Regions from separate parts of the Mesorhizobium sp. Pch-S genome, predicted to be linked through region 4. Evidence: riboswitches for the same ligand, from Rfam matches in the RefSeq annotation. Region 4 holds a riboswitch; each other region holds the start of a gene.
What was found. A riboswitch is a leader RNA that binds a small molecule or an ion and turns the genes downstream of it on or off. The one in region 4 is predicted to bind cobalamin.
Positions count from the first base shown of each region.

Region 1: linked by a shared signal. The riboswitch ahead of C1M53_RS23255 (aromatic ring-hydroxylating dioxygenase subunit alpha) and the one ahead of C1M53_RS11350 (ABC transporter ATP-binding protein) in region 4 are both predicted to bind cobalamin.
Region 2: linked by a shared signal. The riboswitch ahead of C1M53_RS23790 (DUF1636 family protein) and the one ahead of C1M53_RS11350 (ABC transporter ATP-binding protein) in region 4 are both predicted to bind cobalamin.
Region 3: linked by a shared signal. The riboswitch ahead of bluB (5,6-dimethylbenzimidazole synthase) and the one ahead of C1M53_RS11350 (ABC transporter ATP-binding protein) in region 4 are both predicted to bind cobalamin.

Region 1 is NZ_CP029562.1:4,964,234-4,971,400, forward strand. Features, by position in the region: gene C1M53_RS23240 (aromatic ring-hydroxylating dioxygenase subunit alpha) at 1-1,175, opposite strand, end outside; gene C1M53_RS23245 (hypothetical protein) at 1,230-1,508, opposite strand; gene C1M53_RS23250 (hybrid-cluster NAD(P)-dependent oxidoreductase) at 1,505-2,605, opposite strand; gene C1M53_RS23255 (aromatic ring-hydroxylating dioxygenase subunit alpha) at 2,616-3,863, opposite strand; cobalamin riboswitch at 3,978-4,183, opposite strand; gene metH (methionine synthase) at 4,251-7,167, opposite strand, start outside.
Region 2 is NZ_CP029562.1:5,090,954-5,098,120, reverse strand. Features, by position in the region: gene C1M53_RS23800 (NmrA family NAD(P)-binding protein) at 1-164, opposite strand, end outside; gene C1M53_RS23795 (LysR family transcriptional regulator) at 274-1,188, shown strand; cobalamin riboswitch at 1,271-1,475, shown strand; gene C1M53_RS23790 (DUF1636 family protein) at 1,509-1,934, shown strand; gene cobW (cobalamin biosynthesis protein CobW) at 1,931-2,968, shown strand; gene cobN (cobaltochelatase subunit CobN) at 2,972-6,319, shown strand; gene cobG (precorrin-3B synthase) at 6,316-7,167, shown strand, end outside.
Region 3 is NZ_CP029562.1:334,155-341,321, forward strand. Features, by position in the region: gene C1M53_RS01520 (MAPEG family protein) at 1-181, opposite strand, end outside; gene C1M53_RS01525 (helix-turn-helix domain-containing protein) at 259-633, shown strand; gene C1M53_RS01530 (DUF2277 domain-containing protein) at 693-980, opposite strand; gene C1M53_RS01535 (exodeoxyribonuclease VII small subunit) at 1,055-1,309, opposite strand; gene C1M53_RS01540 (histone deacetylase family protein) at 1,313-2,239, opposite strand; cobalamin riboswitch at 2,353-2,541, shown strand; gene bluB (5,6-dimethylbenzimidazole synthase) at 2,587-3,324, shown strand; gene C1M53_RS01550 (TetR/AcrR family transcriptional regulator) at 3,329-3,943, opposite strand; gene C1M53_RS01555 (MFS transporter) at 4,101-5,321, shown strand; gene C1M53_RS01560 (MFS transporter) at 5,530-6,738, shown strand; gene ribB (3,4-dihydroxy-2-butanone-4-phosphate synthase) at 6,763-7,167, opposite strand, start outside.
Region 4 is NZ_CP029562.1:2,475,832-2,482,998, reverse strand. Features, by position in the region: gene C1M53_RS32495 (hypothetical protein) at 1-172, shown strand, start outside; gene C1M53_RS11375 (ester cyclase) at 234-620, shown strand; gene C1M53_RS32490 (hypothetical protein) at 689-1,048, opposite strand; gene C1M53_RS11365 (DUF899 domain-containing protein) at 1,045-1,842, opposite strand; gene C1M53_RS11360 (iron ABC transporter permease) at 1,998-3,011, opposite strand; gene C1M53_RS11355 (ABC transporter substrate-binding protein) at 3,014-3,961, opposite strand; gene C1M53_RS11350 (ABC transporter ATP-binding protein) at 3,983-4,867, opposite strand; cobalamin riboswitch at 4,941-5,147, opposite strand; gene zigA (zinc metallochaperone GTPase ZigA) at 5,294-6,511, opposite strand; gene C1M53_RS11340 (NAD(P)H-dependent oxidoreductase) at 6,733-7,167, opposite strand, start outside.

The sequences.
Region 1 (7,167 bases), 2.5 Mb from region 4:
TCCATCGGCGCGATCGGGCCGGGCACGAAATAGTGCGAGCGCACGCCGCGCGCGGTGTGCTCGATGATCTTCTTGTCCTCCTCGGTGGTGACCTTCCAGAGCCAGGTCAGCTTTTCCAGGTCGTAGTCACGGCCTTCCTCGGCGTCGCCACGCACGAGCCAGATCAGCTCCATCTCGCATGTATCGGCGGTCTTCGGAATGAAGCGGTAGATCATGCCATGATCGGGGTAGCAGACGAGGAAGGTGCTGCCGCCGAGATGGATCGAGGTGACGCCGCCGTCATACTCGCTGAACCGGCCCATCAGCGGCGCAATCGGCTTGCCGTCCTGGCTGCCGGTGGAGACGCCGTCATAGAGTGCATAGCGGAACGTGTGGATCGCCTCCTGACCCGCTGCCGAGTTCTGCCAGCGATCGCCGCTGACCACGTCGATACCCAGCGCGCAGGTCCGCGCCTCCATTGCCTGGTTGAGCTTCTCGATCATCTCGAGCGGCTGCTCCAGGGCATGGGTCTGGGAATATTCGGGATGAGCCGGTCCGCAATGATAACACTCGACGTAGTTTTCGACAGCCAGCTTCCAGTTGGCCTGCAGCGGATAGAGTTCGCGATGCGCCACCTTCGCTTCGCCCCAGCCATACTGGCCGCAACTGGTGCGCAGTGATTGCTCGATCGGATCGAAGTCGAGCGGCGTCTCGGCGAAGGAGATGAAGACGAGCCCGGACGCGACCCGAACGTGCAATTTCTTCAGCCCGTGTTCGTTGCGGTCGAAGTCCTTCGGCATCAGCCGCGCGGCGCGCAGCGAGCCGTCATTGCTGTAGGTCCAGGCGTGGTACGGGCAGACGAAGAAGCGTGCGTTGCCCTTCGGCTTGGTGCAGACCTCGGCGCCGCGATGCCGGCACACATTGAGCATCGCGTGGATCGCGCCATCGGCGGCACGTGTCAGGATGATCTGCTCGTCGCCCAGCCGGAACAGCTCGAAGTCGCCTGCATTGGGAATGACGCTCGCATGCGCCAGGCAATGCCAGTGCCGGCGAAACAGGCGTTCCATGTCGCGCTCGAAGATCGCGGGATCCATGTAGAACGGCCGGACCAGGCCATGACCCGGCCGGTGCGCTGCGATCAGGTCGCCGATCCTGTCATCGGCGGCGGATGTCTGTTGAAGATGCAAGATGCTCATCGCTGGCTGCTCATCATTGGCTTGGGAGGGCTGGCGTAGGGTTGGGTCTGATCTTCAAAGATTGGGAACGGGTCTGGGCCAGTCGTCCGAGCAGGCGACAGCCGCCAGAAGACTGCGAAGCACCGCAACGCCCGGGTGGAGTGACCCACGACGATCGATCAGCTCGATCTGTCGTTGCGCGGCAATCTCGAGACAGATGCCTGGCGGCACGGACATCAGCCAGTCGGCAAAGACTTCTTCCGGCGGCGGCAGCGGCGAGATCGCTGCCATCGTCTTGGCGTCGACCTTATGCGGTCGCGTCGCGACCATTTTTTCGTCGTCGCGGGTGGTCATGCCTCGATCTCCAGTGGAGTGAGCGGTTTCGAGCAGCAGGCGAGGATGTAGCCGTCAGCGATCTCCTCATCGAGGATGCCGCCGTTGTGGTTCATCTCCACGTTGCCCGAGACCTTCCGGACACGACAGGTGCCGCACAGGCCGAACTCGCAGGCCGCCGAGATGCGAACGCCGCTGGCACGCGCGGCCTGAAGCACTGTCTGACCGGGGACACAGTGCCCATCGACATCGGAACTGGCGAAGCGGACCGGGAGTGCCGCCTCGGCAGGTTGTGCAGGGTTCGCCTCCGCCGCTCCCGGTGATGGCACCTCCACTGGCGGAGCGCCGAAACTCTCCTGATGATAGTGGGCCATGTCGAAGCCGGTGGCTTCCAGCATGGTGCGCACGGCGCGCATGAACGGATCCGGTCCGCAGCAGAACACCTCGCGTTCGTGGAAGTCGGGTGACAAAAGCGGCAACCTGACGGCATCGATCCGTCCCATATGGCCGAACCAGCTTTCGCGGCTCGACCGCTCCTCGATCATGAAACCGAGCGACAGGCCGGGCATGTTGGCGCCGAGCAGCTCCAGTTCCTTGCGGAAGATGATCTCTTCCGGCCGCCGGGCGCAGTTGACGAAGGCGATGTCCGTCCATGGTGCGCAGTCGTTCAGCCAGCGCAGCATCGACATCATCGGCGTGATGCCGGAGCCCGCCGAAATGAAAAGATACTTCGCTGCGGCATGGTTGTGGTGCGAGAAATCGCCCGCCGGGCCGCGCGCCTTGATGCGCGACCCGCGCTTGAGATTGTCGAACATCCAACGCGTGCCGATGCTGCCGGCCTGCGCCTTGACGGTTATGGAGATCGAGAGCGGTCGCGACGGGGACGAGGCCAGCGTATAGGTGCGCATCAGCGGACCGTCGGCTGTCGGCAACTCCAGCGTGATGAACTGGCCCGGCTTGTAGCGGAACCAGGTCTGCGCATCCGAGCGGAAGGTGAAGGTCTTCACGTCAGGCGCTTCGTCGGTGATGCCGGCCACTTCCAGCACCTGCAGGCGATCGTCCCATGGCACCATCTCGTCGAGATGGCGATAGAGGTGGATGCTCGTAACGGCGTTCATTGGAGCGGCCTCAAGCGACGCTGCGCAGCGCTGGTCTTTCGCCCTCGGTGAGCCGGGGCTCCATGAAGCGCGCATACCATTCGACGAACTGGATCACGCCGCCTTCATGCAATTCGGAATACGGGCCCGGCTGGTAGGCCGGCGAGTTGATACCGAACGCGTTCTCCTCGACGATGCGGCGATCCTCGTCATTGGTCAGCGTCCAGACGTGGATCAGGTTCTGCAGGTCGTAGTCGACGCCTTCCACGGCATCCTTGTGCACCAGCCATTTGGTGGTCACCGCCGTCTCGGTGGCGCTGATCGGGAGAACGCGGAACGTCACCGCGTGATCGCCCAGTATGTGGTTCCAGGTCGTCGGATAGTGGTAGAGCATCAGGGTGCCGATGCGGTCGGTGGCGACACCGTCGGACAGGTTGCGCTGCACGGCGCGCTGGCCGGTCATGGTGTAGCTCACCGCATGTGGAAGCAGTGGCGCCCGTGTCGTGCGGTACTGACCGGCCGTATCGATGACGAAGCGCGAAGGCAGCCCGTCGGCTTCGCAGCGTGCCCAGTGTTCCAGCAACTCGGGGTCATCCTCGACACCGTTGACGCCGGTCACGGTCGGCGCTTCAGGGAAGGTCTTGCAGAGCTCCGGATGGTTACCCGCGCAATGGTAGCATTCGCGGTTGTTTTCCCAGACCAGCTTCCAGTTGCCCTTTTCGACGATCGTGCTTTCGAAGGCGATCTTGGCGTCGGCCAGGCGATGCGGCAGGAAGTAGGGCTCCATCATCTGGCGGAAGGGAGCGAAGTCCGCCGGCTGGTCGGCCAGGCAGACGAAGATGTAGCCGCCGGCGCTTTCGCAGGCGACCGGCTTCAGCCCGTAGTCGTTGCGGTCGAAGCCTTCGGCCATCTGCCGGGCGAACAGAAGCTTGCCGTCGAGGTCGTAGGTCCACTGATGGTAGGGGCAGACCAGACGGGCAGAGGTGCCTTTGTCGACGGTGCAGACGCGGCTGCCGCGATGGCGGCAGGAATTGTGGAAGGCGCGGATCTTGTTCTCGCGGTCACGCACCAGAACGATCGGGTAGGCGCCGATCTGGACGGTGAAGAAACTGCCCGGCTTGGCGATCTCGCAATCATGTCCGACGAACAGCCAGTCGCGGTACCAGATCAGCTCCATGTCGAGCTTGAAGAAATCCGGATCGGTGTAGAAGGGCTGTTCCAGCGAGAAGCCATCGCGCCTCGCGCGGATGAGCTTCAGCATTTCATGACGTGCGTCCATGTCCTGTCCTCGTCAAAGGACTGAACTGGTGGTGATGGAGGGTAGATGGCCATGTTGGACGGTCTTTGACCGGCGCACGGCTTTCTGCCTCTTGACCGCCCACCGCGATCAGTCGAGTTCCAAAAAGTCCAGGGCTGGTTTCCGGGCTCCGAAGCTGTCCTTGTGGACCGTCTCGACACCTTCCCAGGCTTTCGCCCAGTGGTCTGTCGTCGAGACAGAAGCTTCGCTACCGTTGCGGGGGCAGCGCCGGCGTCAAACCGGCTTCCCAATTATCCCTCCGGCGGGGTTCGCCGGAGAGCACCTTGAACGTGCCGATCTGATCACGGACGCCGCGCCGGTGCGATGACGAAAGCGACATCGGCGCAGTGCAAAGACGACAGGCCGGAATTACTCGGCGGCCTCGGCAAGAGGCGAGGGCACATAGTTGAGGATCGGCCCAAGCCAGCGCTCGACATCCGCGACACTCATGTCCTTGCGCCTGGCATAGTCCTCGACCTGGTCACGTTCGACCTTGGCGACGCCGAAATAATAGCTCTCGGGATGCGCGAGGTAGAGGCCGGAAACCGACGAGCCGGGCCACATCGCCATGCTCTCGGTCAGGCGCACCCCAATCCGCTCCTCCGCCTGCAGCAGATCGAACAACGTCACCTTCTCGGTATGGTCCGGTTGGGCCGGATAGCCGGGGGCCGGGCGGATGCCCTGGTAGGGCTCGCCGATCAGGTCGTCCGGCGCGAGGTTCTCGTCGGGTGCATAACCCCAATATTCCTTGCGCACCTTCTCGTGCAGGCGCTCGGCAAAGGCCTCGGCGAAACGGTCCGCCAGTGCCTTGACCAGGATCGAATTGTAATCGTCGTTGGCGCGCTCAAAGCGTTCGGCGATGGCCACTTCCTCGATGCCCGCCGTCACCACGAAACCACCGATATAGTCCGGCTTGCCGCTGTCCAGCGGTGCCACGAAATCCGAGAGCGCGACATTCGGTTTGCCGTCGCGCTTGCTCAGCTGCTGGCGCAGCGTGAAGAAGGTGGCGAGCTCGCTGTCCCGGGCCTCGTCGGCAAACAGCTGGATATCATCGCCTGTCGTGTTGGCGGGCCAGAAGCCGAGAATGGCTTTCGGCGCGAACCACTTCTCGTCGATGATCTTCTTCAGCATCGCCTGCGCGTCGTCGAACAATTGCCGCGCCGCCGGCCCCTGCTTTTCGTCCTCGAGGATCCTGGGATAGCGCCCCTTCAGTTCCCAGGTCTGGAAGAAGGGCGTCCAGTCGATGTAGCGGGCGAGTTCGGCCAGGTCCCAGCTTTCGAACACCCGGGTTCCAAGAAAAGACGGCTTCGGCGGCTGGTAAGCGGTCCAATCGACCTTGTGGGCGTTGGCGCGCGCCCTGGCCAGCGGCAGCCGTTGCTTTTCGCGTTCCGAGCGCTCATGCGCCTCTGTCACCTTGCGATACTCTGCCTGGATCGTCTCGACATATCCGGCCTTCATGTCGGGGGAGAGCAGGCTGGAAACGACGCCGACCGCGCGGCTGGCATCGGTGACATAGACGGCCTGTCCCTTCTGGTAGCGCGGATGGATCTTGACGGCGGTGTGGACGCGGCTGGTCGTTGCACCGCCGATCAGCAGCGGGATGTCGAAACCCTCGCGCTCCATCTCCGAGGCCATATGCACCATCTCGTCGAGCGACGGGGTGATCAGGCCGGAGAGGCCGATCACGTCGACCTTTTCGGTGCGCGCCGTCTCCAGGATCCTGGTTGCCGGCACCATGACGCCGAGATCGATGATCTCGTAATTGTTGCAGGCCAGGACCACGCCGACGATGTTCTTGCCGATGTCGTGCACGTCGCCCTTGACGGTGGCCATCAGGATCTTGCCGGCGCTCTGGCGTTCGCCATTGTCGATGCCGGCGGCGGCATTGGCGAGTTTCTCGGCCTCCATGTGCGGCAGCAATCCGGCGACGGCCTGTTTCATCACGCGGGCGGACTTCACCACCTGCGGCAGGAACATCTTGCCTGCGCCAAACAGGTCGCCGACGACATTCATGCCAGCCATCAAAGGGCCTTCGATGACATGCAGGGGGCGTTCGGCCTTCAGCCGGGCCTCGTCGGTGTCGGCATCAATGAACTCGGTGATGCCGTTGACCAGCGCATGCGAGATCCGCTGTTCGACTGGCCACTCGCGCCAGGCCAGGTCTTTTTCCTTGGCTTCCTTGCCGGCCGTACCCTTGTAGCGCTCGGCGATCTCCAGCATGCGCTCGGTCGCGGTGCCGCCCGCCTTGGGCTGGCGGTTGAGCACGACGTCCTCGCAGGCCTCGCGCAGTTCGGGATCGATCGATTCGTAGACGGCCAATTGCCCGGCATTGACGATGCCCATGTCCATGCCGCGCTGGATGGCGTGGTAGAGGAACACGGCGTGCATGGCCTCCCGCACAGGCTCGTTGCCGCGGAACGAGAAGGACAGGTTGGAGATGCCGCCGGAGATATGGACATGCGGCAGCGTTGCGATGATTTCTCCCGTCGCCTCGATGAAGTCGACGCCGTAATTGTCGTGCTCCTCGATGCCGGTGGCGACCGCGAAGACGTTCGGATCGAAGATGATGTCCTCCGGCGCGAAGCCGGCCTGTTCCGTGAGCAGTTTGTAGGCTCGTGTGCAGATCTCGACCTTGCGCGCCCGGGTGTCGGCCTGGCCGACCTCGTCGAACGCCATCACCACGACGGCGGCGCCATACATGCGGCACAGCCGGGCGTGATGCAGGAAGGCCGCTTCGCCTTCCTTCATCGAAATCGAATTGACGATGGCCTTGCCCTGCACGCATTTCAAGCCGGCCTCGATGACGTCCCATTTCGAGGAATCGATCATCACCGGCACACGGGCGATGTCGGGCTCTGCGGCGACCAGGTTGAGGTACTCGACCATCGCCTTTTGCGAGTCGATCAGGCCTTCGTCCATGTTGATGTCGATGACCTGCGCGCCGTTGGCGACCTGGTCGCGTGCAACGTCGAGGGCGGCCGCGTAGTCGCCGCCGGTGATCAGTTTCCTGAATTTCGCGGAGCCGGTGACGTTGGTGCGTTCGCCGACGTTGACGAAGGGAATGTCCTTGGTCAGCGTGAACGGTTCCAGGCCTGACAGGCGCATCTGCGGCGATCGTTTCGGCAGCCCGCGCGGCGCGTACCGGGAGACCGCGTCCGCGATCGCCGCGATATGTTCCGGCGTCGAGCCGCAGCAGCCGCCGACCACATTGACCAGCCCTTCGCGCGCGAAGTCCTCGACCTGGCCGGCCATGAACTCCGGGCTTTCGTCATATTGACCGAATGCG
Region 2 (7,167 bases), 2.6 Mb from region 4:
ACGATTTCCGATGCGCCGTTGCCCCGTGCCGCTCGTGCAGCCGCTGCGTTGCGCACCAGCGCCCGCACAATGAAACCACGCCGGGCAAGCTCGGCGGCGACATAGCCACCGCTACGGCCGGAAGCGCCCACCACGAGCACGGTTTTCCCGTTCAGATCAGACATCGGTTTACCTCAGGTTTTGGAACCATATGCCTGTGAAGATCGGTCTCTCGTTTGCCGGTTGGTAGGCCGGTCATCTGTGATACGGTCTCCCGAAAATCGGAGAGCCAGCATGGATCGGTTTGATGACGTCGAAGCGTTCCTCGCGATCGTCGAACGGGGCAACCTGTCAGCCGCCGCCCGCCATCTCGGCCGTTCGCTGCAGGCGGTCAGTCGTTCGCTGGCCACTCTTGAAAGGAGTGTCGGCGTGGAGCTAGTTCGCCGCACCACGCACAAGGCGCAGCCCACGGAAGCCGGGCATGACTTCTACCGCCGGGTGAAACCGGCGTTTCTGGAAATTGTCGAAGCCAGGATCGAAGCCGGGAACCGCAGCGCCGAACCTTCCGGGTTGCTCAAGGTCGGAGCACCGGAACTGTTCGGACATCGCTATCTTGTCCCGATCCTCGCGCGTTTCATGGAAATGCACCCCAGGCTGGAGATCGAACTCAATCTTTCGAACCGCTTCGTCGACCTTGCCGAGGAAGGGCTGGACCTCGCCATCCGTATCGGCGAACTGCCGGATTCGGACTTGAAGGCGCGCCGGCTCGGCATCATGCGCCGGGTCGTTTTCGGCGCGCCGTCCTATTTCGAAAAACGCGGGCGCCCCTCCCATCCGCGAGACCTGGCCGAACATCACTGTGTTTTCCGCAACACGGATCGCGATGCCGGTGCCTGGCAATTCCAGGAAGGCGGCAGGCCATTGACCGTGAAGGTCGGTGGGCGGCTGCATCTCGACAACGCGGCTGCGAGCCACGCAGCAATCGCCATTGGCCTCGGCATAGGCCGCGTGCCGCTCTGGCAGATCCAGGATCTTGTCGACAGCGGCACAGTCGAGGTGATTCTGGAGGAGTTCGAACAGCCGGCGGTTCCGGTCCACATCGTCTGGCCGGCCGCCCGCCTGCCGCTTGCCAAGACGCGTCTTTTCATCGACTTCCTGGCAGCCAATCTGCACATTCAAAGGCGAGAACGGGATTGTATAGTGGCTTGACGTCGGCTCGGTGGCCCAAGCCACCATCACGCTTGCGACGCGATCCGCCGTTGCGGCGCGTTGACAGCGCCACCCGCCCAAGCCTAAATCCGGCAAAGACGGTCTCCTCCCTTCACGGGGAGGAGCGAAGAGGGAATGCGGTGCGGGGCAAAAGCCTCAAGTCCGCGGCTGTCCCCGCAACTGTGAGCGGCGAGCCAAGGCCGAGAGCCACTGGGGTTTTCCCGGGAAGGCGGCACCGAGGCACCGACCCGCGAGCCAGGAGACCTGCCGTCTGACCAGAATCCCAACGCCTGGCGGGTGTCCCGGGCAAGGAGCCTGATTTGGATCACGACGATAATTTCTCGGCCGGGACGACGACAGCGGATGTGGAAACCGCGCCCGTTACCGTCATCGTCTGCTCGTCCTGTCGGGATGAGAACGGCTCTGATGCCCATCCCCGTGCCGGCGCTCTGCTGGCCGAAGCCACCCGCGCCGCAGCTCGTGACCGCCACTCCATTGAAGTGCGAACAGTCGAGTGCCTCGGGAACTGCAAGCGCCGGCTTTCGGCGGCACTGCTGCGCAACGACTGCTGGAGCTATGTCTTTGGTGACCTGACAGTCGGATCGGGTTCCGACCTCGTCGCCGGAGCAGAACTTTTCGCGACATCGCAGGACGGCCTCATTCCATGGCGAGGCCGCCCTGACTCCCTGAAGCGCGGCCTCGTCGCGCGCATCCCTCCCCTCGCTGTTTTGAAGGACCAGATATGACCGCTTCCGTTTCCCGCGTCCCCTGCACCGTCGTCACCGGCTTCCTCGGCGCCGGCAAGACAACGCTGATCCGCAACATCCTCGAAAACGCCAAAGGCAAGCGGCTGGCCCTCATCGTCAACGAATTCGGTGACGTCGGCGTCGACGGCGAGATCCTCAAGGGCTGCGGTGTCGACACCTGCCCTGAGGAAAACATCGTCGAACTCGCCAATGGCTGCATCTGCTGCACGGTCGCCGACGACTTCGTACCGGCGCTCGACCAGATCCTGGCACGCACGCCGAAGGTTGACCACATCCTGATCGAGACCTCCGGCCTCGCACTGCCGAAGCCACTGGTGCAGGCCTTCCAGTGGCCGACGGTCAAGAACCGCGTCACCGTGGATGGTGTCGTCGCCGTGGTCGACGGCCCGGCACTTGCCGAAGGACGCGTAGCCTCGGACATGGACGCGCTCGCCGCCCAGCGTGCCGCAGACGACTCACTCGACCACGACGATCCGGTCGAGGAAGTGTTCGAGGATCAGGTCGCCTGCGCCGACCTGATCATTCTCTCCAAGAACGATCTGCTGGACGAGGCCGGTGCGGCTCGGGCCAATGCCGTGCTGAACGAACATATCGCACGCGCGGTCAAGGTGGTGCCGACCGCACAGGGCAAGGTCGATCCGTCAGTACTGCTCGGCCTCGGCCTCGCCGTCGAGGATGACATTGAAAACCGCAAGAGCCATCATGATGGCATGGGTGACCACGAGCATGACGATTTCGACACCTTCGTGGTCGAAATCCCCGCTGTTGCCAATCCGGAGGATCTCGCTCGCCGTGTCGCGGAGGCCGCGGACAGGGAAAACGTGCTGCGCGTAAAGGGTTTCGTCGAGGTCGACGCCAAGCCGATGCGTCTGCTGCTGCAGGCTGTGGGGCCACGCGTGAACCACTATTACGATCGCGCCTGGACGGCTGAGGACGACCGCCGCTCGCGGCTGGTCGTGATCGGGCTGAAGGGTCTCGACCGCCCGGCCATCGAGAAGATCCTGGTAGGATAAACCTTGCACATCCTGACCACCACCTCCGCCTCGCTCGACGATATCGCCGAGCCGGTCGATCTGCGCCAGCAGCCGGCGGAGATGGTGGCGCTGTCTTTCACCGACAGCGATCTGGCCGGATTGGCGTCCGCCTGGCAGGCGGATGCCGAAACCCTGCCCTCGATGCGGCTGGCGGCGCTGCGCGACCTTCGCCACCCGATGTCCGTCGATCTGTGGATCGACAGCGTCGCACGGCACGCCAAGGTGATCCTGGTACGAATCCTGGGCGGCTACGACTGGTGGCGCTACGGCTGCGACCAGCTTGCCGCGACAGCCCGCGCCAGGGGCATCAAGCTGGCGCTGCTGCCCGGCGAATCCCATGACGAAGATCCGCGCCTCACGGAAGCCTCCACTCTGCCTGCCGAAGAGCTTGGCGCCTTGCTTGCCTATTTTCGCCAGGGTGGACCGGCCAACATGTCTGCGCTGGTCAATCAGCTGGCTCGGCTTTGCGGCCACGACCGGGTTGTCGCCCAACCGGTCGAACTGCCCAAGGCGGGGTTTTATCAGCCGGGCGTCGGTGTCGTCGACGCGCCTCCTCCGACGTTCACCAGCAAACCCGCCGTCCCCGTCCTCTTTTATCGTTCAATGCTGCTCGCGGCCGATGCTGCCCCCATCGATGCCTTGGCCGCAGCGCTTGAAGTGCGCGACGTCATGGCCGTGCCCATCTTCGTGCCCAGTCTGAAAGACCAGGCGGCTCTGGGGTTCGTCGAAAAGGCGTTCAGCACTCTGAACCCTGCCGCCATCGTCACCGCCACCGCCTTTGCTTCCGGTGCTGAACCTGGGGCCGAAACCCTGTTCGACCGTGCCGGCGTGCCGGTGTTCCAGGTCATTGTCGCCACGACGCGCCGCGACGCCTGGGAGACCAACCAGCGCGGCCTGGCACCGGCCGATCTTGCCATGCATGTCGTACTGCCGGAACTGGATGGCCGCATCCTGGCCGGCGCGATCTCCTTCAAGGCCGAACTGGGAGCAGATACCGAGCTCGCCTTCCGTGCTTTCGCCAACAGGCCGGAGCCCGACCGCGTCGAGCGTGTCGCCGATCGCATCGCCGCGCATATCCGGCTTCAGCGAGCGGCCCCGGCCGAACGGCGTCTTGCCATCCTTGTTCCCGACTATCCGAGCGCTCCGGGTCGTACCGGCTATGCCGTCGGGCTTGACGTGCCCTCCTCCGTGCTCGCCATGCTGCATGACCTTAACGATGCCGGCTATTTCGTTGAGAAGATTCCTGAATCCCCACGCCGGCTGCTCGACCTTCTGGAAGAGGCCGGCCAGCGCCTGGCGGCCAACGACTACGCCGCGCTTTCCAGTGACCTGCCGGCAGATGCGCGCCAGACCGTATCCGACGCCTGGGGCGAAGCCGGCGGATCCCATTTCCCGTTTCGCGCCGCGACGTTCGGCAATGTCACCGTGGCTCTGGCACCGGATCGCGGCCGTTCCGCCGACCGCCGCGCCGACTATCACGATCCAACGCTGCCGCCGCGCCACGAGTTGGTCGCCTTTGGACTCTGGCTTCAGAAATCACTTGGGGTCCATGCGATCATCCATGTCGGCGCGCACGGCACGCTGGAGTGGCTGCCCGGCAAGACCGTTGCCCTCGGTCCGAACTGCTTCCCGGAAATCGTCACCGGCGCGCTGCCGGTGATCTATCCGTTCATTGTCTCCAATCCCGGCGAAGCCGCGCAAGCCAAGCGCCGCATCGCCGCGGTTACACTCGGTCATCTGCCACCGCCTCTGACCGACGCCGGCCTGGATGATCACCAGCAGGAGCTGGAACGACTGGTCGATGAATACGCCCAGGCGGATGGGCTCGACCGCCGCCGGCGCGACCGGTTGGCCAGGCTGATCGTCGAAACTGCCGCGAAAACCGGCCTAGCATCGGAGGCCGGTGTGGCCAAAACCGACGCCCCCGATGAAGCGCTGCGCCGCATCGACGCCTGGCTCTGCGATCTCAAGGATTTTGCGGTCAAGGACGGGCTGCACGTCTATGGCCGCTCCGTGGACGGCGAAGCCGACCCTTTGCGCCTGCAAAGCGCGACCAACGAAAAGGCGGCACTGCTCGCGGCCCTCGATGGCCGCCATGTCGCCGCAGGCCCGGCGGGCGCACCTGCCCGCGGCCGCACCGACGTCCTGCCCACCGGCAGGAACCTGTTCACTGCCGACCCGCGCACCATGCCGACGCCGACCGCTTTCGATCTCGGCAAGGCAGCTGCCGACGAGATCGTGGTTAGCTACATGCAGGGCCATGGCGACTGGCCGCGTGCTCTGGTCATAGACCTGTGGGGATCCGCGTCCCTGCGCACGGGTGGCGAGGAGATCGCGCAGGGCCTGGCGTTGATGGGATGCCGGCCGCAATGGGATGCCGCCACCGGTCGCGTCACCGGGATCGAAGTGTTGCCGCCGGCCACGCTCGGACGGCCACGTGTCGACGTCACTTGGCGCATCTCCGGCCTGTTTCGCGACATGTTCCCAACCCAGATTGCCCTGATCGATGCGGCAGCACGCGCTGTCGCCCAGCGAGACGAGGACGACAGCGAGAACCCGCTCGCGGCGGCAACGCGTGCAGCAGGCCGGGTCGAACCGCGCATCTTCGGCTCCTCGCCAGGCACCTATGGCGCCGGCCTGGAGGCGATGCTTGCCAGCGGCGAATGGCGTCGCCGCGAGGAGCTTGGCCGAGCCTATCTTGAAGCCGCCTCGCACGCTTATGGCGGAGCCGACGGCGAAGGCTCGGCAGTGCCCGGCGCCTTTGCCGGACGCATCGCCGAAGCCGATCTGCTTGTCCACACCGGCGACGATCCGGGGCGAGACATCCTCGAAGGTTCGGCCGATGTCGCTTTCATCGGCGGCTTCTCCGCGGCGGTCGCTGCGCTTGGCACAAGCGCCGACGTCATCGTGCTTGACACGACGGATCCTGCAAGGCCGAAACCACGCTCGGTATCGGAAGCCGTCACGCGCGTGGTGCGGGCCCGCGCCGTCAACCGCCGTTTCATCGAGGGACAGATGCGGCACGGACCGCGTGGTGCCTCGGAATTCGCCGAGACGGTTGATCGCTTGATCGGCTTCGCAGAGACCACCCAGGCCATTGCCGGCGATCTGATCGGCGCCGTGCACGATGCCTATCTCGGCGACGAGGCGGTGCGCGCGTTTCTGCTTGCCGAGAACCCTCAGGCCGCCAAATTGATTGCCGAGCGTTTTCGATCGGCCAGGCAGCGTGGCCTGTGGCACCCGCTGCGCAACTCGGTCGACGACGATCTGGCCGCCCTGATCGCAGAAGCTCAAGGTCGTGTGCCAAAGGGAGCGGAGGCGGCCGAATGAACGCCCTCCAGCGCCGCGGCGCCTGCCCCGCCTTGTCGACGCCGATGCAGACCGGCGACGGGCTTCTGGTGCGTCTCAATCCGGTTGCTGGAGGACTTTCTCCCAAGGCTCTGATCGGACTCTCGGAATCCGCCACGCGGCATGGCAACGGCATCATGGAAGTCACCGCCCGCGGCTCGATCCAGATCCGCGGCCTGACCACTGCAGGGGCCGGCCAGCTGGCCGCGGAGGTGAACGCGTTGGGCATCGCCGTGCGAACCGGCGTTCCGGTCGAAACCGGCCCGCTGGCCGGGCTGGACATGCACGAGATTGCCGATCCGCGCCCACTCGCGGAAGCCCTGCGCAGGGCGATTGAAAAAACCGATCTGGCAGGCAGGCTCGGGCCGAAAGTCTCCATTGTCGTCGACGGTGGCGGCGCCATCGGCCTGGACGCGATCCTGGCCGACATCCGGCTCGTCGCGACAAGGGACGGCAGCCAAGTAAGATGGCATCTTGCCATTGGCGGCACTGCGGCCACCGCACGGCCGCTGGCTTTGCTGGATGAGACAGACGCGTGCGATAGGACTTTGACGATCCTTCAAGCCATTGCCGCCATCGGGCGGGAAGGCCGCGCACGCGAGTTGAGCGCCACAGTCCTGCCCGCAGACGGCGCTGTACTAGCAGATCGGCAAAGCCGTCGAAGCGATTCTGCTCCCACTGGAATCCTTGCCTTGACCAACGATGCCCACGCCGTCGGCATCGCCCTGCCCTTCGGTTCGATGCCCGCCGAAACGATCGCAAAACTTTGCCTGGAAGCACGTGCACGCAGCGCCGTCGAAATCCGGCCTGCGCCGCGACGCACCCTGCTG
Region 3 (7,167 bases), 2.1 Mb from region 4:
TCAGAGCCAGAGGCACATATTCAGTGAAATTGCCCTGCGCCCGAATGCGCCGCATCAGCGTCGGGTCTTCACCGAAGCCAAGACGCACGCCGACCTTCTTGCGGCGCAAGCTGACCGCAATGCTCAGGGCGACCAGCGAAAGAGCCGCCAATGCAGCAACGATGGACGTAACCGGAAGCATTTCCCCCTCCAATGAGCGTTTTCGCAAGCTAACCATTTTTTACTTGCAAAATGCAAGTTAGAAAATCATGCTGCGTCATGACCAAGTTCCGCACCGGCTGTCCCATTGCCTCGGCGCTCGACATCGTCGGCGACAAGTGGTCGCTCGTGATCATCCGCTCGATGGTGGTGGGAGCGACCAGCTATTCCGACTTCCTGGCGATGGCCGAGAAGATCGCCACGAACATACTGGCCGAGCGGTTGAGCCGTCTGGAGGGTGCCGGCCTGATCCGACAGACAAAGGCGCGACAAGGTGCGACCCGTGGCGCCTACGCGCTGACTGCCAAAGGTGCGGCACTCATTCCAGCCCTTCAGGCGCTCGCACGGTGGGGTCAAGAAGAATTGTCCGAGCGCTGGACACCGCCGGAACGGTTCTACGCTGCCCGGCCCGGGGATTTCGACAAGCCGAAGTAGATCACATCGGTGTCGTGATGCGCACTGCGGCAGCCTGTCCGATGGGCGCGATCATGGCATTACTGGGCAGGTACCGGCTTGGGCCCAAACCGCTCGGCCGACTTGGCGCGGGCTTTTGCCGCCACTTCCTCGCGATTGCGCGGTGGCTGTGTGGTCTCAAGGACGACAAGCAGGTCGTGCGCTGCATTGGCAATGCTCCGCACCGCGTGGTCGAAGGCTTCCTTGTTGCGCATGGAAGGCTTGTTGGAGCCGCTGATCTTGCGCACGAACTGCAGCGCCGCCTCGTGAATTTCGGTATCCGTCGCCGGCGGTTCGAAGTTGAAGAGCGGCTTGATGTTACGACACATGGATATCTCCCTTTGATATGCCCGGTGTTGTCCCTGCCCCGTTTGAGCGGAATGCGCTCGGTATTCCGCCCTAACTATTGTTCCCCGTCCAGTGGTTCGGTGCCGACAGGCTTGCCGTCGCGGGCGAGCCTGATCTTCTCCACCTTGTCCTCGGCAGCCTTGAGCAGGCGATCGCAATGCGCCTTGAGCGCCTCGCCCCGTTCATAGATACGGATAGACTGGTCGAGCGGCACGTCGCCGCGTTCGAGATCGTCGACGATCTTCTCCAGCGCATCCAGCGCCTGCTCGAAGCTCATCGCCTTGACGTCCTGGTTCGCTTCCTCAGCCATGGCTCATCCTTTCATCAGGCGGCCGACATGCGCTGCGACCGAAAATGCCAATCCGTGCAGGTCGTAGCCGCCTTCCAGCAAGCTGACCAGCCTGTTTGAACTATGACGGCGGGCGCGATCCATCAACTGCCCGGTCGCCCAGTCGAAATCATCCTCGACAAGGTTGATCTCGGCCAACGGGTCGCGATGGTGCGCATCGAAACCGGCCGAGATGATGACGAGGTCCGGGGCGAAGGAATCGATCGCCGGCAGGACACGCGTGTTGAATGCCTCACGAAAGATATCGCTGCCCGTCGCCGGCGCCAGCGGCGCGTTGACGATGTTGCCGGCACCGGTCTCGTTTCTGGCACCGGTGCCCGGATAAAGCGGCATCTGATGCGTCGAGCAATACAGCACTGACGGGTCGTCCCAGAAGATGTCCTGCGTGCCGTTGCCGTGATGCACGTCCCAGTCGACGATGGCGACACGCTCGACGCCGTGTTTTTCCTGCGCGTAGCGAGCGGCGATCGCGGCCGTGTTGAACAGGCAGAAACCCATGGCGGTGGTTTTCTCGGCATGGTGGCCCGGCGGACGCGCGGCCACGAAGACATTGTCCGCTTTGCCGGTGAAAACGTCGTCCACGGCGGCATTGGCGGCGCCAATGGCGGTCAGCGCCGCCTGCCAGGTTTTCGGACTCGCCACCGTGTCGGAATCGATGACGGCGATGCCGTCTGACGGGATCGCCTTGCGCACGCGCTCGACGAAATCCTTCGGATGACAATAGAGGACAGTCGACTCGTCGCCCATCGGCGCTTCTTGCCGGTCGAGCGCGGCAAAGGCCTCGTCATCCAATATCCGTTCGATGGCGCGCAGCCGGTCCGGCCGCTCCGGATGACCGGTGGGCGTGATGTGTTCCAGGAAAATCGGATGGGTGTAGAGACGGGTCGTCATGGGGGCACCTTATCAGCAATGGAGATGATGGCCACGCGACAGGTGACAGCCTGTTGGGGAAAAGGCGTCATCCGACGTCGAGATCAGGGCTGTCTTTGCTCGCAAACTCAGCTAGTTTCGCCGCACTGTCAGGTGCCTGCCGCGAGGCGGGAGAATCGGGAACACGGTGAAAATCCGTGGCGTGCCCAACGCTGTAAGGGGGACCGCTCGGCAAAAGCCACTGTCCGTGAAAACGGACGGGAAGGCGCCGACAAGCGGGACGAACCCGAGCCAGAAGACCGGCCAGGCAGGAATGGTCATCCGCATGGACGGGCTGATGACGTTGTTTCGATCGCAAGGGAAACGCGATGAACGCCGTCCGCAATCACACATGTCGTTCCTTCGGAGATTTTGGCTTCGGAGATATTGAGCGAGAAGCCATCTATCGCGCCATCTTCACACGCCGCGACGTGCGCAGCCATTTCCGGCCCGATCCGATCGACGACGCGGTGCTTTCCCGCCTGCTCATGGCCGCGCACCACGCGCCGTCCGTAGGCTTCATGCAACCCTGGAACTTCATTGTCATCCGCGACCAGAAACGGCGCGCGGCGGTGCGCGATCTTTTCCTGACAGCCCGATCCCAAGAACTGCCGCATATTGCGGAGGATCGGCAGGCGCTCTACCGCAAGCTCAAGCTCGAAGGCATCTGCGAAAGCCCACTCAATCTCTGCATCACCTGCGATCGCTCGCGCAGCGAGAACTCGCCGCTCGGGCGCTGGCACAATTCGCAAATGGATCTCTTCAGCACGGTATGCGCGGTACAGAATTTCTGGCTGGCAGCACGGGCCGAAGGGATCGGCGTCGGCTGGGTGAGCATCCTGAACGCCGATGCGCTCAAAGACCTGCTCGACATCCCCGATCATGTCGTGCCGGTCGCCTATCTTTGTGTCGGGCACGTCTCCGAATTCGCCAGCCAACCTGACCTCGAACGCAATGGCTGGGGCTCGCGCCTGCCGCTCTCCGACCTCGTCATGAGCGAGACCTATGCCGGCGTCGGCGAGGATGCGCTGAAAGCCGCGGCCAACGCGATCGCAAACAGAGGGTGAGAAGTCAGACGGCAGTCTTGCCGTCCACCAGCAAACCTTCCATGAGCGCGCGAAACGCGTTGACCGCCTTTGTCGAGATGGCGGCAGGATCATCGGAGTTTGCAATCCACTGCGCAGCATAGAGCGAGGCGCCGCTGATCAGCCGTGCCATCGCTTCGGGATCGATGTCGCGGCGGATAACCCCCTCTTCCTTCAGCGCTGCAAGGTTCCTGGTTATCGACAGGATACAGGCATTGGCGTTTGGCCATTGCGCCGGATCACCAAGGACAGCGGGCCCATCACATAGCACGATGCGCTGGACTTCCGGATCCAGCGCCATTTCGACATAGCCGATGTTCTCGTCCATGAAGCCCTGCCAACGCGTCTCGGCCTTGGCAGAGACAGCATTGAGACGCGCCGCCATTTCGCAATCGATCTGGGCGATCACGGCTTCGAACAACCCCTTCTTGTCACCGAAATGATGATACAGCGCGCCGCGCGTCAGCCCCGCGTCCGCGGTGAAATCATCCATCGACGCATTCGCATAGCCAACTGTCGCAAAGGCCCGTCGCGCGGAAGAAATCAGCTTCGCACGCGTCTCGGCGATCATCTCGCTGCGGGGTTTATGGGCTGTCCTCATTGGTTCTTTCCCTTGCCGCTTCTGCTTTTTACATACGCCGCGTATATTTTTCACATACTCGGCGTATATTAATTGACATACGTGGCGTATGCAATTATCTCATTCGCATACGCCACGTATGTAAGTGGCGCACCCTCAAATTTCCAGGAGTGCTCCCATGCGCAATCCTTATGGTGAAATCTTCAGAGTCCCCGGAGCCAAGGGCTTCGCAGCCGCCGCCTTCTTTGCACGGTTGCCTATCGCCATGGCTCCCATCGGTATTGTCGCGATGCTGTCCCAGGCGCGCGGCGAGTACTGGCTGGCCGGCGCCGTATCGGCCACCTTCGCCTTGACCAACGCGTTTGCCGCCCCGCAGATCTCGCGATGGATCGACCGGCTCGGCCAGACCGCCGTGGCCGCCCCGACCACGATCATCTCGGTCATCGCCTTCCTCACACTGCTCGCGGCCACCCATTATGACTGGCCAAGCTGGACCCTGTTCGTCTCGGCGTTCCTGGCCGCGGCGATGCCCAGCGTGCCGGCCATGGTGCGTGCGCGCTGGACGGAAAAATTCCGCGATCGTCCTGAGCTCAACACGGCCTTTGCCTTCGAGTCGGTCGCCGATGAACTGGTCTATATTGCCGGCGCCTCGCTTTCGGTGGGCCTCAGCGTGGCGCTGTTCCCGGAAGCCGGCATGCTGGCGAGCACGCTTCTGCTGGCTTTCGGCATGGCTGCCTTCATCCTGCAACGGTCGAGCGAGCCCAAGGTCCGGCAGCCGGAGCATGGCAGCAGCGGTTCTGCTATCATGCTGCGTCCCGTTCAGATCATCACGCTGGCCCTCATTTTCGTCGGCGCGATCTTCGCCACGGCCGAGGTCAGCTCGGTGGCCATCACCAAGGAGCTCGGCCAGCCCACCGCCGCCAGCCTGGTCATCGGCGTCTATGCCGCGGGTTCCTTCGTCGTCGGCCTTGTCGTCGGTGCGCTGAACCTCCAGGCTCCGAAACAGCGCCTGCTCGCTCTTTCGATTGCCGTCGTCGCCTTGACCACCTTGCCATTGCTCGTCGCCAACACGGTTCCCTTGCTGGCGCTCGCAGTCTTCGTCAGCGGCGTGGCGATCTCGCCGACCTTCATCATGGCCTTTGGCCTGATCGAACGGCGCGTGCCTGAAGCCATGCTGACCGAGGGCATCACCTGGGTGATGACCGGCATCGGCATCGGCATGGCACTGGGGGCGTTCGTGGCCGGCTGGGTGGTCGACAACTACGGAGCACAGAACGGTTTCTGGGTTTCCGTGGCGGCCGGAACGATCTCCTTCGTGATCGTCCTTCTCGGTCAGAAGACACTCGCCGGCGAGGCGGACAGCGAATTATCGCAGGTTGCCCCGCAAGCAGCGAAATGATGTTCGCGTTTCCCGAAACACGATCCCCACAGGACCAACGAGCCGCCTTCCCAGGCGGCTCGACTGTCTTTGAAATCTCAACTAGAGCGTTTCCGGTTTTTACGGAAACGCGGAGACGCTCTAAGTTTTTGTTTTCGCCGCATTTTTGTAACGCCAAGTGATTCCACTTGGCTACAAAATGCTCTATCTCCGAGCCCCGGGGACTTTGATGCGCAATCCATACAGTGAAATTTTCCAGGCGCCCGGCGCCAAGGCGTTTTCCGCGGCGGGCTTCCTGGCCCGCATGCCGCTTTCGATGATCACGCTCGGCATCGTGACGATGTTGTCAGAAACCCATGGCGAATACTGGCTTGCGGGCGCGGTCTCGGCCACCTTTGCGCTGGCGAGCGGCCTGATCGCACCTCAAGTGTCGCGCCTCGTCGACCGACACGGCCAGCGTCGCGTTCTTGTGCCCGCAACGCTGATCGCCGTGTCGGCCCTTATCAGCCTGATGGTGGCGACGCATCTGAAGGCGCCTAACTGGACTCTGTTCCTGTTTGCCATTCTCAGTGGCGCCATGCCGAGCTTCAGTTCTTTCGTGCGGGCGCGCTGGACCGAACTCTATCGCGGCACCGCGAAACTGCACACGGCTTTTGCTTTCGAATCCGTGGTCGATGAAGCCGTCTTCATGGTTGGCCCGATTCTCGCCGTGGGACTGAGCGTCACCGTGTTCCCGGAAGCCGGGCCGCTGGCAGCCACCATCTTTCTCATCATCGGCAGCCTGCTGTTTGCCGCACAGCGATCAACTGAGCCGCCGATCCATGTACAGGAGCACAGCGGCGGTCACTCCGTCATCCGCCTCGGCTCGCTACAGGTCATCGTCGTGACGCTGGCGTCGATCGGCGCGATCTTCGGCACGGCGGAAGTGGCTGCCGTCGCCTTCGCGGAGGCGCAAGGCAACAAGGCGGCCGCCAGCCTTGCACTTTCGGCCTACGCGGCAGGGTCGCTTATCGCCGGCCTCGCCTTCGGCATGCTGAAACTCAAGCTGCCGCTCGCGCGGCAGCTGCTGATCATGATCGCGCTGGCGGCCCTGACCACCTGGCCGCTGCTGATCGTCGGCAGCATCCCGATGCTTTGTCTGGTGCTGTTCGTCGCAGGCGTCGCGGTTTCGCCAACCATCATCACCGCGATGGCGCTGGTCGAAAAACTCGTACCCTCTTCCAAGCTCACCGAAGGCATGACCTGGGCGATCACCAGCATCGGCATCGGCCTGGCCGCGGGCTCGTCGGCTGCCGGCTGGGTGATCGACAACTACGGTGCGACCAGCGGCTTCCTGGTTTCGATTACGGCCGGTGTCGTCGCCTTCATTGTCGCGCTGGCCGGGCAAGGCATTCTGCAACGATCCGTGCGCGGCACGAATGCGCCGGCAATGGCCTGAACGGTTTCGTTTCCTGGAATTGCTCTAGAGAATTTCGGTCTTGGCGATACGGATGCCGAAACCTTCAAGGCCGACATAGTGCCGCTCGCGCGAGGCGATCAGGTTGATCGAAGAGATGCCGAGATCCTTGAGGATCTGCGCGCCAAGTCCGATTTCGCGCCATTCGTTCTCGCGCCGGCGCGCTTCCTCATGATCCTCGCGGTCGCTGCCGCCCTGCCGGTTGCGGCCGCCATGGCTGCCGACGCCGGTGGACCCTTCGCGCAGATAGACGATGACGCCGCGCTTGCGCTCTCCAAGCGTCTTCATGATGTCATCGAGCACGGTACGGGTGCCGAACACGTCCGTCGTGACGTCTTCCAGATGCAGCCGCACCGGCACTTCCTCGCCGTCGCGGATATCGCCGTAGACGATCGCCAGATGATGCATCGC
Region 4 (7,167 bases):
GTCACGCGATCTCGGGATAGGCGCGCAGTTTCCGGATTTCGCTGCCGGCGTCTTTCGGCGCGCAAGGGATGCCGGGTTCAGTGCCGAAGAACCCAGCGCGGTGATCAAGGTGCTGCGCGAAGCAGCGGCGGAGAAGTCAATAAAGGGAACGCAGGCAACCGGATCCCTTTGACCGCATTGTTCATCGACGAACCCACCAGGGATACGTCCAGGGATGCGCCCAGGGATACACAATGACACGTGAGATGCTGGTCTCCGCCTATCGGGCCTATATTGGCTGCCTGAACCGGCAGGATTGGAACGAACTCCGGCGGTTCGTTCATGACGATGTCCGCTACAATGGTATCGAAGTCGGGCTTTCCGGCTACCGTAAGATGCTCGAGGGCGACTTTCGTGCGATCCCGGATCTTCATTTTCGGATCGAACGGCTGATCGCCGATCCGCCGCATATCGCCAGCCGCCTGCGGTTCGACTGCACGCCGACCGGCACCTTGTTCGACCTGCCCGTCAACGGCAGGCGGGTTCAGTTCGATGAGAACGTATTCTACGAATTCGCCGGCGGCAGGATCGAAAAGGTCTGGTCGATCATCGACAAGGCCTCGATCGCACGACAGCTTTGACGTCCTCGAAGGACAGCGTCGCAGATCACCGGACGCTGGGTCATGCAGGCTCGGTCATGCCCCTGTCCTCAGTGATCCGCCGAACGACCCGCCCGTACCAGCCTCAGCCATGGCGCCAGATGGAAGGCGCTCATCAGCAGATACATCACCACCATGCCACCGAGCGGCATTCCCGTCGCGGATGAGCACAGCATCTCGGCTGGTCCACCCGTGATGCCGGTCAGCAAGGCCATGGCGGCAAAAGTCGGCGAAGCCGCCAGTGCCAGCCAGTCCGACGCCGCCAGCGCGGGTGCATGGTCGAGCGCAGTACCGTCCGTTGCGGTTGGCGCTGCCGCATGGCCGACGGGCTTCACGCTGTCGCCGGTGCGGGCACTGGTCCGGCGAGGGGTTTCCTCGTCGGCCCAGATGGAGCAGCACGAGCGGCTCATGATTTCGCACTCGTTGCTTTGGCGCGCATCGCTTCTTCGCCGGCGTCTGAAATCGCGACCCATCCCTTGTCCGGCTCTGCTTCGGTAACGTAGCTGTCGTTCCAGTTCCACCATTTATAGGTCGGGGTCTGCGGATAGCCCTCGGGCGAATCCTCCCAGACTTCCTGGCGGCCGAGCGGTGTGATGTCGAGATAGTTCCAGGTGCCGCCCATCTGTTCGTCGGCACGATCGGCGATGAAATAGGTGCGGAAGATGCGATCGCCGTCGCGCAGGAAGACGTTGTGGCCGTGCCATTCGTCCACGCCGAAATCGACGTCGAAACTGTCGACGATGGTGACCCAGGGAATGCGGTCCCAGCCCATCCGGGCCTTCACACGCAGGATGTCCGCCTGCGGTGCGCGCGAGGCAAAGACCAGCGTGGTGTCGCGGGCATTGAGATGCGAGACATGGGCGACCTGGTCGGCCACCATCGAGCAGCCCCGGCAGGCATGGTCAGGCCAGCCATACACGCCGGGCTCGAAGAAGGCGCGGTAAAGGATGAGCTGCCGGCGGCCCGCGAACAGGTCATGCAGGCTTGCCTTGCCGTTCGGGGTCTCGAAGACATAGTCCTTGGTCACTTCCACCCACGGCATGCGGCGGCGCTCCGCGGCCAGTGCATCGCGGGCGCGCGTGTGGGCCTTCTCCTTCACGAGCAGCTGCTGACGCGCCTGCTCCCACGCTTCCGGTGTGACCACCGGCGGCCTGTGCAGGGCAGCCAGGATTTCGTCGCGTTTGTTTTCGGCGGATGTGGTCATTGTTCTGAACCTCCTTGTCAGGGCGATGCCGTGCCCGAGGTCGGAAGCGTCGTCGCTCATCACCCGGTGCTGGTGTCGGGCAGTGTGCCTTCGGAGGCCGAACAGTGTGAGTAACAAGTGTGGCGCTATTCCAAGGCGGTGGAATGGCTTCCGGTTCAGAACCGCTTGCGCAGCAGGGTGGCGACCACGAACAGCGCGCCAATCGAGCTGGTGATGATGCCGATCGGCAATTCCTGCGGCGGCAGGAGCGTGCGTGCCAGCAGGTCGCTGGCAAGCAGGAGCACCGCGCCGAAGACGGCGCAGGCAATGGCCAGTCGCAGATGCAACGGGCCGGCGAAGCGGCGCGCGACATGCGGGATCATCAATCCCACGAAGCCGATGACACCGGCAACGGAAACCAGGATCGCCGTCGACAGCGCCGCGGCGAGAAAGGTCAGCGTCCGGAAGCGCACCACCGGAACGCCGAGGCTTTCCGCGGTGTTCTCGCCGGCCAGGAAAGCGTCAAGCCAGCGATGATAGCGCAGCGCGAAAACGAGAATGACGGCTGCCCCGGCGACCGCCAGGCCGATATTGCCCCAGCGGGCGAGGCCCAGCCCGCCCATCGTCCAGAACAGCACTGAATGGGCGGCGCGCTGGTCACCGGCGAAGACCAGATAGTTGGTCAGCGCCGTGAACAGGAAGGAGACGGCAAGACCGGCAAGGATCAATCGCTCCGGGCCCTGGCCGCGTATGCGGTTGACAAGCAGCAGCACGACGAAGGCGGTGAGGATGCCGCCGACGAAAGCGGCGATCGGAAGCGTCCACACACCCAGGCGGTCGCCGAACACCGTGATCACCGAAACTGCACCGGCAGCGGCACCCGAGGACAGGCCGAACAGGAACGGATCGGCGAGGTCGTTGCGCGTCACCGTCTGCAGAAGCGCGCCGACCACGGCAAGGCCGGCGCCGACACAGATGGCGAGGATGGCGCGCGGGAGCCTGAGGTCGACGATGATCTTCTCCACCGGTGCAGTCACGCCGCCAGCGTCCAGGCCAACGGCATGGGCGAGTGCTGCGATGACGTCACCGAGCGGAATGACGGTCGAGCCATAGGCGATGGAGAGGAGCGCCAGCAGGATGACAAGCGCCAGACCCGTGCCGATGGCCAAGCCGTAGGATCGGCTGGGCACGCTCAGAAGGCCTCCGGGTGCATCGCCTTGGCGATCTTGTCGATGGCCTCGATGTTGGCCGGGCCGGGCGTCAGCTCCGCATAGCGCAGGGCAACGAAACGCTCGTTCTTGACGGCGTCGGTTTCTTTCATCGCCGGATGCGTCTTCAGGAAGTTCAGCAGCTTCCGGTAGCCGGCGTCATCCTGGTAGTCGAGCAGCACCAGGAATTCGGGGTTGCGGGTAGCGACGGTTTCCCAGTCCGTGTTGCCCCAGTTGGTGGGCAGGTCGTCCATGATGTTCCTGCCGCCGGCCGCCTCGATCATTGCCGTGGGGATCGCGAATTTGCCGGCAGTGAAAGGTTTGTCCTCGCCGGAATCGTAGAGGAACACACGTGTGCCGCTGCGGCTGCCGACCTTGGCGGTGATGGCGGCGAGCCTTTCCTTCCATCCGGCAACCAGTGCGTGGGCCTCGCTCTCCTTGCCGAAGATCTTGCCGAGCTTCTCAACGTCGCCGTACAGCAGATCCATCGAAGCCGCCGGCCGGTTCTTGTCGAGGTGGACGCAGCTTTCGCTGAGCACCAGCGTCTTGATCCCGTGTGGCGCCAGCGTGTCGGGCGTCACGTCGCCGCCGGGCTTCATGCCGTAGTACCAGCCGGCAAAGAAGAAGTCGGGCTCGACCGCCAGCAGGTTCTCCAGCGTCGGATATTTGGGTGCGAGTTCCGGGATCGAGCCTTGCGCCTTCTTGAAGGCGTCGTCGACCTTGTACCAGCCGGTGATGCCGGTCAGGCCGACGATCTCCGGTTGCAGGCCGAGCGCAAAGGCCATTTCCGACATGTTGAGATCGTTGATCACCGCGCGTTTCGGGGCGGCGTCGAAAGTCACCGGAATGCCGCAGCTGTCGACGGTGACCGGGAAGGCAAAGGCAGCAGACGAAAGAAGCGTGGCGGCAAGGCAGAAAGCGAGGCGTTTCATGGCGGCTCCGGATGGATCGGTTCAGCGGGAAAGGCGTATCGGCACGTCGAAGACCGTCAGTTCGCGATCCTGTTCGTCCGGATGAGGCAGTCTGAGCACGTCGATGCCAAAGACCTCGCGCACCAGCTCTGCCGTGAGCGTTTCGCGCGGCGTGCCGAGCGCGACGAGGCGCGCCCTGCTCATTACGGCAACGTGGGTGGCGAAGGGTGCAACCAGCGGCAGATCGTGCAGCACCGTGACGACTGCGATGCCCAACCTGGCGACGAACTCCAGCAATTCGCCGCGGGCGCGCGGGTCGAGATGGTTTGTCGGCTCGTCAAGGAACAGCACGTGCGGCTGCTGCGCGATCGCCCGCGCCAGCTGCGCGCGTTGGCGCTCGCCACCGGAAAGCGAGCCCATGCGGCGGTCGCGCAGGGCAAGCAGGCCGGTTCGCTCCAGCGCGTCGATCACGACATTGCGGTCGTCGCTGCGACGACGAAGTCCGGCATGGGGGATACGGCCGAGCCCGACATAGTCGTGGACAGCTAGCTGGGCATCCGGCTGATCGGATTGGCCGACCACGGCGATGCGGCGGGCCCGTTCCGCCATCGGCAGGCGGTCGAGCGGTTCGCCGTCGAGACTGACCATGCCGCCGACAGGTTTGAGCATGCCGCACAGCATGCGCATCAGCGTCGTCTTGCCGGCGCCGTTTGGACCGATGATGGCGAGCCTTTCGCCGGCGCGCACGTCGAGACCGACACTGTCGACCAGGGTGATGCCTTTTTCCGGCCGATAGCAAAGGTCGCGCGCCTGCAGGACAACAGCGCTCGTGAAAGCAGCTTCTGCGGCGCGTTGCGTTGCGCCGTCGAAAGGACGCGTCGCCCCATCACGCTGAAAAACGGCAAACCCTTCCAACTGATCCCTCATCGATCAGGTGCGGAAGGATGGCCAGAATGACGGGCTGTGCCGTCCTTGTAGCGTCCTCCCGGCACACCCCGTCCGGTCAACTCACTGCGATGGCAGGTCTCCTGGCTCGCGGATCGTTGCGCTGTCCTGCCTTCCCGGCACCTTGGCCAGTGGCGTTCTCGGACTTTGCTACCGCTTACAGTTGCGGGGGCAGCCACGGTCTGGGCCCTCGCGGGCTTCACCGTATTCCCTTTTCACCCCGGACCTTTCGATTCGAGGCACCATCGCCGGGGACCCTATTGTGACCGCTGCCGCCTGGCAATGGCGATTCGTGTCCGGGACCTGCGGTGGCGCGCCGCTCCTCTGGCGGAATGTAGCGGGCGCGCCGCGGGTGGCAGTCGCAGTCCTGGTGGCGGCCCTTGAACAGGGAAATCAGCGATTTGACGATCATGCGGCCTGCCCGCTCCAGCTCGGAAACGGGTCCGGAAGATCGCGCCACAGCTGCGGCGCGAAGACGGGCTCATCGACCAGGCAGGCGTCGAGTTCGGCACGAATTCGGCTTTCGTCCATCGGGTCGCAGCCGATGAAGACCAGTTCCTGGCGGCGGTCGCCCCACATCGGATCGAAATAGGGTTGCATGGCTTCCCGCCATGCCGGGTTGTCGGGCCATCGCTTTCGGGGGACCGCTGCCCACCAGAGCCCGCGTTTGCCGGTCCGTACCAGAGCGCCGGCCTGGCTCAATTCCCCAACATGGTCGGGGCGTGTCGCCAGCCAGAAGAAACCCTTGGCGCGCACCACACCTGGCCATGGCCGCCCGACGAATGCCTGCAGCTTGAAGGGGTCGAACGGGCGGCGCTCGCGGTAGACGAAGGAACGGATGCCGTATTCCTCTGTCTCGGGGACGTGGTCCTTGAAGCCGTTCAGTTCCTTGAACCAGAGCGGATGCTGTTCGGCCTGCTCGAAATCGAAACGGCCTGTGTCGAGCACCTTGTCGAGCGGCACGCGGCTGAAATCCGTCTCGACGAGCTCGGCCTGCGGGTTGAGCGAACGGATGATCTTGCGGGCCAGGTCGAGATCCTTTGCGGGCGTATCGGAAACCTTGTTGAGCACGATGACATCGGCAAACTCGATCTGTTCGACCAGGAGATCGACGAGCACGCGTTCATCCGAAGCGCCGAGTGCCTCGCCGCGGTCGCGCAGGAAATCCGACGACGAATAATCTCGCAGCAGGTTCGCGGCATCGACGACCGTCACCATGGTGTCGAGACGGGAGACGTCGGCAAGGCTGTTGCCTGCTTCGTCGCGAAACTCGAAGGTCGAGGCAACCGGCAGAGGTTCCGAAATGCCTGTCGACTCGATCAGCAGGTAGTCGAACCTGTCCTGTTCGGCGAGCCGGCGCACTTCCGCAAGGAGGTCGTCACGCAACGTGCAGCAGATGCAGCCATTGGTCATCTCGACCAGTTGCTCATCGGTCCGGGACAGATTGGCACCCCCGTCGCGTACCAGCGCGGCGTCGATGTTGACCTCGCTCATGTCGTTGACGATGACGGCAACCCGGCGTCCGTCGCGATTGTGAAGGATGTGGTTGAGAAGTGTGGTCTTGCCGGCGCCCAGGAATCCGGAAAGGACGGTTACGGGAAGACGCCTTCGATTGTGCGTGGGCATGACTGCTTTCCAGAGGCTGTAGTGAGGTGAACCTGGAGTGGTCCGCCTTGGGAGGAGCGACCAAATTCGGGAAGAGGTCACCAACGAGATTGTTACGTTGTAACATAACAAAATCGAAAGGCAAGCTGCATGCGGTCAGGGAGAAAAACAGGTCCGTTTGCAAGGTCGACGGTCCTTGCCGCACGAGAGCTTCCTTCAGAGGTCTCGTGCGGCAGGGAGTTTTATGCCGCGGCGCGCTGCTGTTTCAGGAACAGCCGGTTGCCTATCGCATGAGCCTCGGCGGGAAGCTGCGTATGATCCTGCATTTCCGGGAAAAGCAGCAGTTCGGACGTCACCACCTTGGCGCCGCAATAATCAAAAATGCCGTGGTCGATCTGCGTCTTCATCGCACCGAAATAGCCGTGTCTGGCATAGGTGCGCTGGCTGGCCCCGCCGATCGCGACGAGATGCACGTTCAGCCGCTGCAGCTTCTTGGTCAGCTTGCCGCCCGGGGGCTCGTCATAGGCCCAGCCGTTCATGAACACACGGTCGATCCAGCCCTTGAGCAATCCAGGCATCGACCACCAGTAGACCGGATAGACCAGCACCAGCGTATCGGAACGGTCGATACGCGCCTGCTCTGCCGCAATGTCATCGGCAGCAGGCGCCTTGCCTTG